3 regions of the Psychromonas sp. KJ10-2 genome follow, and region 2 is predicted to be linked to each of the others. Evidence: predicted binding sites of a transcription regulator. Region 2 holds the regulator's gene; each other region holds the start of a gene.

Region 1 (3,287 bases), 1.5 Mb from region 2:
TTGCTTCCGTGCCTAAACCATCTGTATCTTTTAACACTTTTTTAAGCTCTGGATCTTGTACAAAACGGGCAATATTACTCATTGCTGCAAGTAAAGTCGCATCGGTAAAATACGCTGGAGGCTGAGTATTTTTATCAATAACTTCCCCTCGCTCACAGTGTAAAATCTGCCCTTTTGTTAACTGCGGTAAAAAGCTTTCCGATTCTTTTTGTAGAAACAGAATTTTCCAGCCGTCACTTATTTTAGACTTCGCTTTACTGACAAATAAGCCCTGATTAATCTCGATTTCAGCAATACACTCTGCATAACAATAATCATCATAAAACTGACATAAATATTGACGAGCCACTAACTGATAAATATTTTTGCTTATATTATCTAATGAGCTGCTCAGTTTTTTACTATCTGTTGGAATAATCGCATGATGGGCATCTACTTTACTGTCATTCCATGCTCTGCCTTTAATTGATAAATTAGCGCCTTCAACGGCCTGCTTCATCTCTGTATCATTATGCTTAATAGCCAGGCTAATTGCTTTAGCTTGGTGATGATGATTACGCGGTAAATAACGTGAATCAGAACGCGGATAAGTGATCAGTTTATGTCGTTCATATAATGCCTGTGCTGCATCTAAAACCTGTTGTGCACTATAACCAAATCGTTTGGCTGCATCAATTTGTAAGCTTGATAAGTTATAAGGTAATGGTGCTATCTGTTTTTTCTGTTTATTAACAAAACTCAACACCTTTGATGGTTGGTTAGTAATACGTGCTGCCACATTTTCGGCTAAGCCTTTAACTAGTACTCGACCTTCACTATCTTGATATGGCGCACAGGCATCACTAGGCTTCCACTTAGCGGTAAAGTTTTCTCCAGCCTCTGTATTACAATGAGCTAACACTTCATAAAAAGGTTTACTTATAAATTGCTGTATCTCTTGGTCACGTTTAGCGACCAAACCTAACAGTGGTGTTTGAACACGCCCCACTGAGATAACCCCTTTATAACCAGATTTTTGTGCCAACAAGGTATAAGCACGTGTTAGATTTAATCCGTATAGCCAATCTGCACGAGTACGTGCTAATGCGGATGTTGAGAGCGGAATAAATTCTTGATTAGAGCGTAATGACTGTAATGACCGCTTCACGGCATTGACGGTTAAATCACTGATCAAACAACGTTCAACTTGCTGCAATTTAGCGCCTTTTACACCACTAAAATGGATAACTTCATCAACGAGTAACTGCCCTTCCCTATCGGGATCACCCACATGCACTAATTGATCTGCTTGTTTAATCAGTTTTTTTAATATGCTCAGCTGTTTACTGGTTTTAGGGACTGATTTTAATTTCCACTGTTCAGGTATAATAGGGAGGTGTTCGAACTTCCACTGCTTAAAACTAGGGTCATAAGCTTCGGGATCCACTTGTGTTAAAAGGTGTCCGATACACCAACTAACAACATCTCCATTGCCCGTATAAATACAACCGTCTGCTTTACGATGTGGTTTAGGCAATGCATCGGCAACGGCTCGCCCTAAGCTTGGTTTTTCGGCAATATATAACTTCAACGTGGACTCCAACTGTTTTTATAGACAGTATTTTATATGCTGCAATAATTCAAGTCCATCGCGCTTTATTTGCAACTAAATTAACCAATAGTGGTCTATTTTTCAGTATAGATCGCATCTAAGTCTGTTAGTTAACAATAGCGCTTCGATTGTTAATGAAGTTATTAAACAAAGTGTAGGTTGAATCGTCTGAAGTAAAAAATTCATAGCTCAATGTTTGACTAATTAACCTGCCTTTTATAATACTGATGCTCAATAAAATTACTCATGACAGTGTACAGGAAATATTTATGACCCATTCTACGATCAAAAATGCAGCTCTATCTGCAGCAGCCCTTTTACTCCTTAGCGCGTGTAATGATCAACAGCAAACCACCAGCGAACCAACTGTGGTAGAAACTGAGCAAGAAAGTGCAGCCCAAAATAATATAGAAAAACCAACCTTATTAGAAAGAGCCACTGCAGATGCCGCTAAAGAAAGAGAAACAAATAAAGATTCCTCTTGGGATAATGTGAAAAAATCCAGTGAAGAAATTTGGGATAAAAGCAAAAAAACTAGCCAAGAGGCACTTAGTTTAAGTATTGAATCAGGTAAAGATGCATGGCAAAAAAGCAAAGAAACTAGTTTAGAAGCTTGGGAAGGTGGTAAAGAAAAAACACAAGCACTCTGGGAAGATGGTAAAGAAACCAGTCAAGATTTATGGGAGAACGGTAAAAGCACTAGTGAATCTCTCTGGCAAGATAGCAAACAAAAAAGCAAAGACCTGTGGGATGAAAATAGCCAAAAGCTGAATGGTTTATTTGAAGAGTCAGACCAACCAGATGCATTTGAAAATGCCAATAAGGCTTTTGAAGCAGATGAAATTTAATCTTCTCTGCTTATTACTGATTAGTATAATTGAATAACTGGATATAAATAAACGCTTACGCCTATTATGTTTAAAAAGGTCATTATATAAAAATAACGCCGAAAGGGCTTTTTAGTGGTTTTATGGTTAAACAGCATTTGCCCAAGCACACTACTGGGCCAACTACAGCAAAGTGCTAAACCATAAAAATGTTTCTGGGGTTCTTTGGCAATGTTTAATCGCAGCCAACTTACCCATTCCATAAAAAATAAAACGAAGTAAATTAATAACCACTAAATAAGCCAGCAACCAACTAGGCAGTCATTGCATAGACTGAGCATAAAAAACACCCAGCCCATATAAAATGGCGAGCATTACCTACAATTACTTACCTAACTTACCCACCAATGCAATCAGCGATGCTTGAAGTTGTTTGTTAACGACTTTATTCGTCACAATATCAAAAACATCAAAAAAGTTAGGTACTGATAGCTCTCCTTTTACATCGGCGGCAAAATAAGTCGCAGACCCTGAGGCAGAAGTCAGAACCGACGCTGCACCACTAGGACCTGGCGACGTAGCTAACATCAACATAGGAGTATCTTGATACACCTTCATATCAATACGTGAAGTCCAATCAAAGAGGTTTTTATAAGCAGCAGTGTAAGACCCATTATGCTCTGCAAATGAGATGATAATTGCGTCAGCTTCTGTGATCTTATCGTAAAAATCCAGTGCTTGTTGTGGTTTACCTAATTTAACTTCACGTTGAATACTGTAGATTGGCATCTCATAATCATTGATATCCAGTAACTCTACTTCAGCGTCTGTAATTAGACTGGCAGTGTATGCAGCTAACTTTTGATTAA
Region 2 (3,287 bases):
TATGCTAGTGATCCTATGGGTGGCGGTAAAGATATTAGTGACTACGCTAAACAAAATTTAGTGCCTAGTTTAATGAAACGTACAGATGTGTTTATTGTATTGATTTTTGATGGCGAGACACCTGCTGCTTTATTAACAGCTATTGAAGGCTTTTCTACTTTTGCTTGTAAACCACTGTTTAATATTCATGATGTAGTGGTTCATTCTGATTATAGAGGCAATGGATTAACCAAACATTTATTTGAACGAATTGAAGAGTTAGCGAAGTTTCGTGAGTGTTGTAAAATAACCTTAGAAGTATTAAGTGGTAATGAAGTAGCTTGTAAAGCTTACGAGGCACTAGGCTTTTCAGATTACCAATTAGATCCAGAGTATGGCAGCGCATTATTTTGGACAAAATCGCTATAAATCCCGACAGGTAACCATTAGCGAATGTTAATGGTTACTGGTTACTGGTTACTGGTTACTGGTTATAAAACAGTTATTAAATTGTTTTACCTTGTTGATAACTCGCTTGAATCTTTTTAATGTCTTCCACCATTAAGTCCATATCAACCTGATTAATCCCCTGCTCATTACGCACTGATTTAAAGGTAGCGTGAAACTCTCCTTCAGGATTTATCAGCACAATAGAAGCACTGTGATCAACTAAGTAATACTGCTCTTGCTCACTCTCTTCAACAATACTGTAGATTAATCCAAGTTGCGTAACAAAAGGCCATAACTGTTTATGTGTGCCTGTGACACCAATAAAATTAGGGTTAAAGTAATTCACATAATCGGCTAGTTGCTCAGCTTTATCGCGGTTGGGATCAACTGATACAAACACCACTTGGGTAGTGTTATCTGGATCATTGGGTAGCAATGGATAAACGCGATCTAGGTTAGCTAAAGTTGTTGGGCAAACATCAGGGCAAAAAGTATAACCAACAAAAAACAACGTCCATTTTCCTTTTAAAGAAGCATTTGTAAAGGCTACTTTCCCAGCTTTTTGAAAGGCAAAATCAGGTAAAACAGGGTGAGACTGATTTAAGACTAAGGCTTTATTGTCAGTGACAAAAGGTAGGCGACTACTTGTATTTAAAGCGCTTGCTTGTAACACTCCGAATAACAAACAAAACCCCATCATGATACAAGTAAATACAATAATTAAAGGTTTCATTTGTTCTCTCTTTTAACAATTTATACCACCAACTTTAAGGTGATTTTTATAGTTACATCCAATCTGCAGTTCTAATAACCCCTACAGCAATACCTTCAATATCAAAAGCTTGGTATTCTAAGTCCACTTTAATCGGGTCAAACAAGTTATTTTCTGCTTTTAAGGTCACTTGCTTTCCATCACGATAAAAACGTTTTACGGTGACATCTTCTTCAACGCGTGCAACAACTACTTGGCCATTATTGATATTTTGAGTTTTATGTACCGCTAATAGATCGCCATCCATAATACCAATATCTTTCATACTTTCACCTTGTACACGTAATAGAAAATCCGCTGTTGGGTGAAATAATGAAGGATCTACATCGTAATGGGTTTCAACATGTTCTTGTGCCAATATAGGCTCACCAGCAGCGACTTTACCAATTAATGGTAAACCTTCCACTACTACTTCATTATCTTTGTGCTCAGTCACAACACGAATACCACGAGAAGTACCCGATAAGATTTCAATCGCACCTTTACGTGCCAGTGCTTTTAAATGCTCTTCAGCAGCATTCGCACTTTTAAAACCAAGAATCTTTGCCAGTTCCACGCGCGTTGGTGGCATACCCGTCTTAGCTATTTGATCTTTAATTACATCTAAAACTTCGCCTTGGCGTTTAGTTAGCTCTTTCATTAGGATCTCCACGCATTAATAAACTGTAAACATACACAGTGTATATTCATACATGGTTAAATACCAGCTATCACGTTATTTTTATTCAACGACTAAGGTTATCTGCAAAAACACGCTTAAATCAAACTACAGTTGGCCACTAAAAGTCACTGTGGTTGCACCACTGGCATTTTTAGGACCAATCCAATTAAGAGACTTAGCTACCGAAGGCGCTAATTTATCGGTTCCCTGAATTTCTCCATTTAGCTTATAAACACCTGCCTCGCTTAAGGTAATATCTAATGCAGTTGTTAATTCATCAGACTGTTGATTAACAAAAGCGGTTATATCGCCGTCATCACAACCTAGCTCAACTGTTGGAGAATCAAGGTTTACTCTGCCTAACTGGCTATTAACAACGGCATTCTGCCACAACACATTACCTTGCAGTTGTTGACAATAAGGCTGACCTTGCACAACTTCTTTAATCACAGCAGATAAGTTACCTTCAAGTTTCACTGGTAAACGCATCGGCAATAATGTCAGCAGCTCTTTTGCAGTTAGGTCTAAGATGACATTGCTTGCTTTGGTACCCGATAGACCATAACTAACAAAACCTTTGCCAGACATAGCATCAGGGCCGTTATAAAAAGAGACATCACCAGCTAGATTTAATGTTAATAAATCCATTACACTAACGTTCCATTTAACGTTATCGAAGCTTAATTTTCGATTTACTTCTACTTCTTGTGCTTGTCCTTGCCAGATCGTGCCACTGACATTTTTTATCTTAAGGCCATTTAATGGGATCCAACCCACTACTAAAGCAGCAGGTAATTTAATAATTAAAGTCGCGAGATAAACTAAGACGACTAAAATGGCGATTTTGATTTTCATTGACTGCCTTTAATTTTATTAATAACTTAATGTTAAACGGTTAATTTTTACTAAACCTTGCACTTTGTCTTGGCTTAAATCGGCACTATTAATTTTCACTTTATGCTGATTTTGTAGGCTAGTTATCCAATCAATAAACTGGTTAAATTCAATTTGATTTATCCAGACATCCACTGTGTCGTTACGACTTTGAATACGCGTTATATTAATTTGGTTACGTTTAGCACTGCTATTGATGAGTTGTGACAATGTTTGTCTTTTACCTGTGTCTTGATTAACTCCACCAGCACTGATCACTTTATTAGCATTCACTTTCACCCATTCTAAGCTTTGTTGTGCGTTCTTAAGTTGTTGTTCGCTGGCCGCTAAGTTGTTCGCTAAGGGTTGCCACACAATAAAGTAGATAAAAGCAATAAACAGAATAACCGCAGAAATAAAGGTAAGTTGTTGCTCTCTTTGGCTAATGCTTTCCCACCAATCTTTAATTTGTTCAAACATTATTTAACCCTCACAGTCACTGTACCCGCGATACGATCTGCATTATTACCTAACGTTCCCTGCTCAAAATTA
Region 3 (3,287 bases), 1.4 Mb from region 2:
GACTATGCGTCTTTTGACACAACAACCATTGCTGGACGGATGATTTGACCGCCACTTAACTCGTAACCTTTTTGCATTACTGCAACAACTTGGTTAGCAGGAACGCCTTCAACCACTTGCATGCTCATTGCTTGGTGTTTTTCTGGGTTTAATGGCTCGCCCATAGGGTCAATTTGTTGAATGCCAATGCTTGAGATAGCTTTTAATAACTCAGTTAAAGTCATTTCCACACCATCAACCATAGGTTTTAGCGTTTCATTCTCTTTATCAGCATGTTGAATTGCTAACTCAAGGTGGTCAACAACAGGCGTTAAAGCATTAGCAAAAGTTTTTAATACTGATTTGCGACGGTTTTCTGCATCGATACCCGCTTTACGGATTTCGTTTTGTGAGAAAGCTTGCGCACGAATTACTAAATCTTTCTGCTCTTTGATCTCTTCTTCAGCGGCAGCTAGCTTTTTAGTTAGCTCTTCAATTAAAGCTGATTGGTCATCGGCTGTTTCAAGTGTACCTTCAACCGCTTCTTGCTCAACGGCCTCATCACCTAAAACCGTGTCAATTGCTTCTTCAACCGTGTTTTTTTGTTCTTCGCTCATAGCTCAATCCTACTTAATTTTATTTTGGTCAATAATATATGCTCTATTATGGGGATAGTAATAATAGTTTCAAGGCTGTTAATAAAAACATTTTTAAGAGGTATACTGAAAATCACCACATTTTATCGAGTATCTATTTTATGACGCAAGACACTAAGCAACAAAGTCAATTTCAAACCATTGGATTAATTGGCAAACCTCAGCACAGTGAAGCATTACAAACCCTCGCTAGCTTATACTTTTTTGCAAGCTCGTGGTCATGCAATTATTATCGATATTCGTCTTGCTGATGACCTAGAACTCCCACAAATTCGTTATGAAGATTTAGTCGGCATAGGTCAAAAATGTGATTTAGCAATAGTCGTTGGTGGTGATGGTTACATGTTAGGTGCGGCCAGAGTATTAGCTCGCTTTGACTTGCCAGTGATCGGAGTGAATAGAGGTAACTTAGGTTTTTTAACTGATTTAGATCCCGATGATTTTGAAAAACCATTAAGTGAAGTATTAGAGGGTACTTACCAAACAGAACATCGTTTTTTATTAGAAGCACAAGTATATAGCCATGGTCATTTAAGAAGCAGCAGTACGGCCGTTAATGAGGCAGTATTACATCCAGATAAAATCGCGCATATGATTGAGTTTGAAATCTATGTAAATGATAACTTTATGATCAATCAACGTGCCGATGGTTTAATTCTTTCAACACCAACAGGCTCTACAGCTTATTCGCTGTCTGGCGGCGGCCCAATCATGACCCCTAAACTGGATGCAATCAGTTTATTACCTATGTTTCCCCATACCTTAAATAGCCGCCCTATTGTGATTGATGCCAATAGCACAGTGCGTTTAAAAGTAGCACAAAGTAATAGCACAGAAATGCAAATCAGTTGTGATAGCCACGTTAACCTATCTGTATTACCTGGCGATGAAGTGATCATTAAAAAGACCAAACATCAGTTAACCTTATTGCACCCACAAAACTATAACTACTTCCATGTATTACACACCAAATTTGGTTGGGGTAACAAACTATTCTAAGCATTCATCCAATGGCTGACTAATCAGCATAAAATAAAATATTTAGCATAAAATAGATAAACAGCACTTTACTGTTTAAAAAAACAGTACTAAACTGTATTTTTAAACAGTAGTTTTATCGTTGTTAATATCATCATAGGATAACCATTTTATGCTAAGTCAATTAACTGTTCAGCACTTTGCCATCGTAAAGTTCTTAGAGCTTGATTTCCACCAGGGTATGACCACTATTACCGGTGAAACAGGTGCAGGTAAATCCATTGCTATCGATGCATTAGGGTTATGTCTGGGTGCACGTGCCGATGCAAGCATGATTAGGCAAGGCACGGATAAAGCAGAAGTTAGTGCACGCTTTAATCTAATCGATACGCCTAATGCCTTGATTTGGTTAAAAAGCAACGACCTTGAAAACACCTTAAATGATAATCCGAACGAATGCTTATTACGCCGAGTGATCACACGCGAAGGCCGATCTCGTGCATATATCAATGCCATTCCAGTCCCATTATCACAACTCAAAAGCTTGGGGCAGTTATTAGTTAACATACACGGTCAACATGCACACCAAAGCTTATTACGCACCGATGTACAGCTATCAATTATTGACGAATATGCTAACCACCAACAATTACTACAAAAAGTAAAAGACACCTACCAAGGTTGTCACTTTCTTAAGAAGCAATTACAGCAACAACAATTAAGCCAACAAGAGAAACAAGCGCGTAAACAGTTACTTGAATATCAAATTATTGAGTTAGATGAATTTGCACTAGGTGAAGGTGAGTTTAGTGAAATTGAGAGTGAACATAAAAAACTAGCAAACAGCGGCGCATTATTAGAAAGCACTCAAGTGAGTTTAAATCTGTTGGCTGATTCAGATGAAGTCGATGCCCTTACGTTAATACAGAAAACTATCTCTTTATTAGAACCACAGGTTCAACATGATAGTCAGCTAGAGCCCATTGTTAGCGCATTACAAGAAGCGGTGATCCAGGTTGAAGAGGCAGGTTATGAATTACGCCAGTACAGTGAAAAACTAGAGTTAGACCCTGAGCAGTTTGAACAACTTGAATCCCGTTTAAGTCAGGCGATGACGCTTTCTAGAAAACACCAAGTTCAACCTGAAATGCTTTATGAATTTCATCAGAAATTGAGTAAAGAGTACCAACAACTAAACAACAGTGAAGCACAGATTGAACAGCTCACTGCAGAGCTACATACAGCTAAACAAGATTACGTAAAACACGCTCAAAAACTCAGTCAAAGCCGCCAACGTTACGCTAAAGAGTTAAGCAAAAAAATCACTAAAAGCATTCAAAAGTTGAATATGGAAGATGGTCAATTCGAAGTCGCCATGACACAACATGAAAGTGATAGCCTTAGCCCATTAGGTATTGACGGTATTGAGTTTCAAGTGGCTGCGAATGCAGGGCAAGGTTTGCAAAACTTAGGTAAAGTCGCTTCGGGCGGTGAATTATCTCGTATTAGTTTAGCGATTCAAGTGATCATCAGCCAACGAGTATCGACACCTACTTTAATCTTTGATGAAGTCGATGTGGGTATCAGTGGGGCAACAGCGGCCGTTGTTGGTAACCTATTACGTCAGCTTGGTGAAACCACACAAATTTTCTGTGTAACGCATCTACCACAAGT

Evidence for each region. The regulator LexA, encoded in region 2, represses DNA repair genes until DNA is damaged. The targets are predictions, from matches to a motif close to TACTGTATNNNNATACAGTA.
Region 1: a site for LexA is predicted at 1,581-1,600, ahead of ACLKL2_RS18415 (DNA topoisomerase III). Genes of this name have one in related genera too.
Region 3: a site for LexA is predicted at 1,727-1,746, ahead of recN (DNA repair protein RecN). Genes of this name have one in related genera too.

What each region holds. Positions count from the first base shown of each region.
Region 1 covers NZ_CP178827.1:3,724,573-3,727,859, reverse strand. Annotated here, with positions in the region: gene ACLKL2_RS18415 (DNA topoisomerase III) at 1-1,570, opposite strand, end outside; gene ACLKL2_RS18410 (hypothetical protein) at 1,861-2,439, shown strand; gene ACLKL2_RS18405 (DUF1294 domain-containing protein) at 2,460-2,681, opposite strand; gene ACLKL2_RS18400 (NADPH-dependent FMN reductase) at 2,803-3,287, opposite strand, start outside.
Region 2 covers NZ_CP178827.1:2,215,439-2,218,725, forward strand. Annotated here, with positions in the region: gene ACLKL2_RS10580 (GNAT family N-acetyltransferase) at 1-408, shown strand, start outside; gene ACLKL2_RS10585 (SCO family protein) at 485-1,162, opposite strand; gene lexA (transcriptional repressor LexA) at 1,215-1,841, opposite strand; gene ACLKL2_RS10595 (type II secretion system protein N) at 1,968-2,717, opposite strand; gene gspM (type II secretion system protein GspM) at 2,736-3,215, opposite strand; gene gspL (type II secretion system protein GspL) at 3,215-3,287, opposite strand, start outside.
Region 3 covers NZ_CP178827.1:3,577,448-3,580,734, reverse strand. Annotated here, with positions in the region: gene grpE (nucleotide exchange factor GrpE) at 3-596, opposite strand; partial or broken gene nadK (NAD(+) kinase) at 737-1,634, shown strand; gene recN (DNA repair protein RecN) at 1,786-3,287, shown strand, end outside.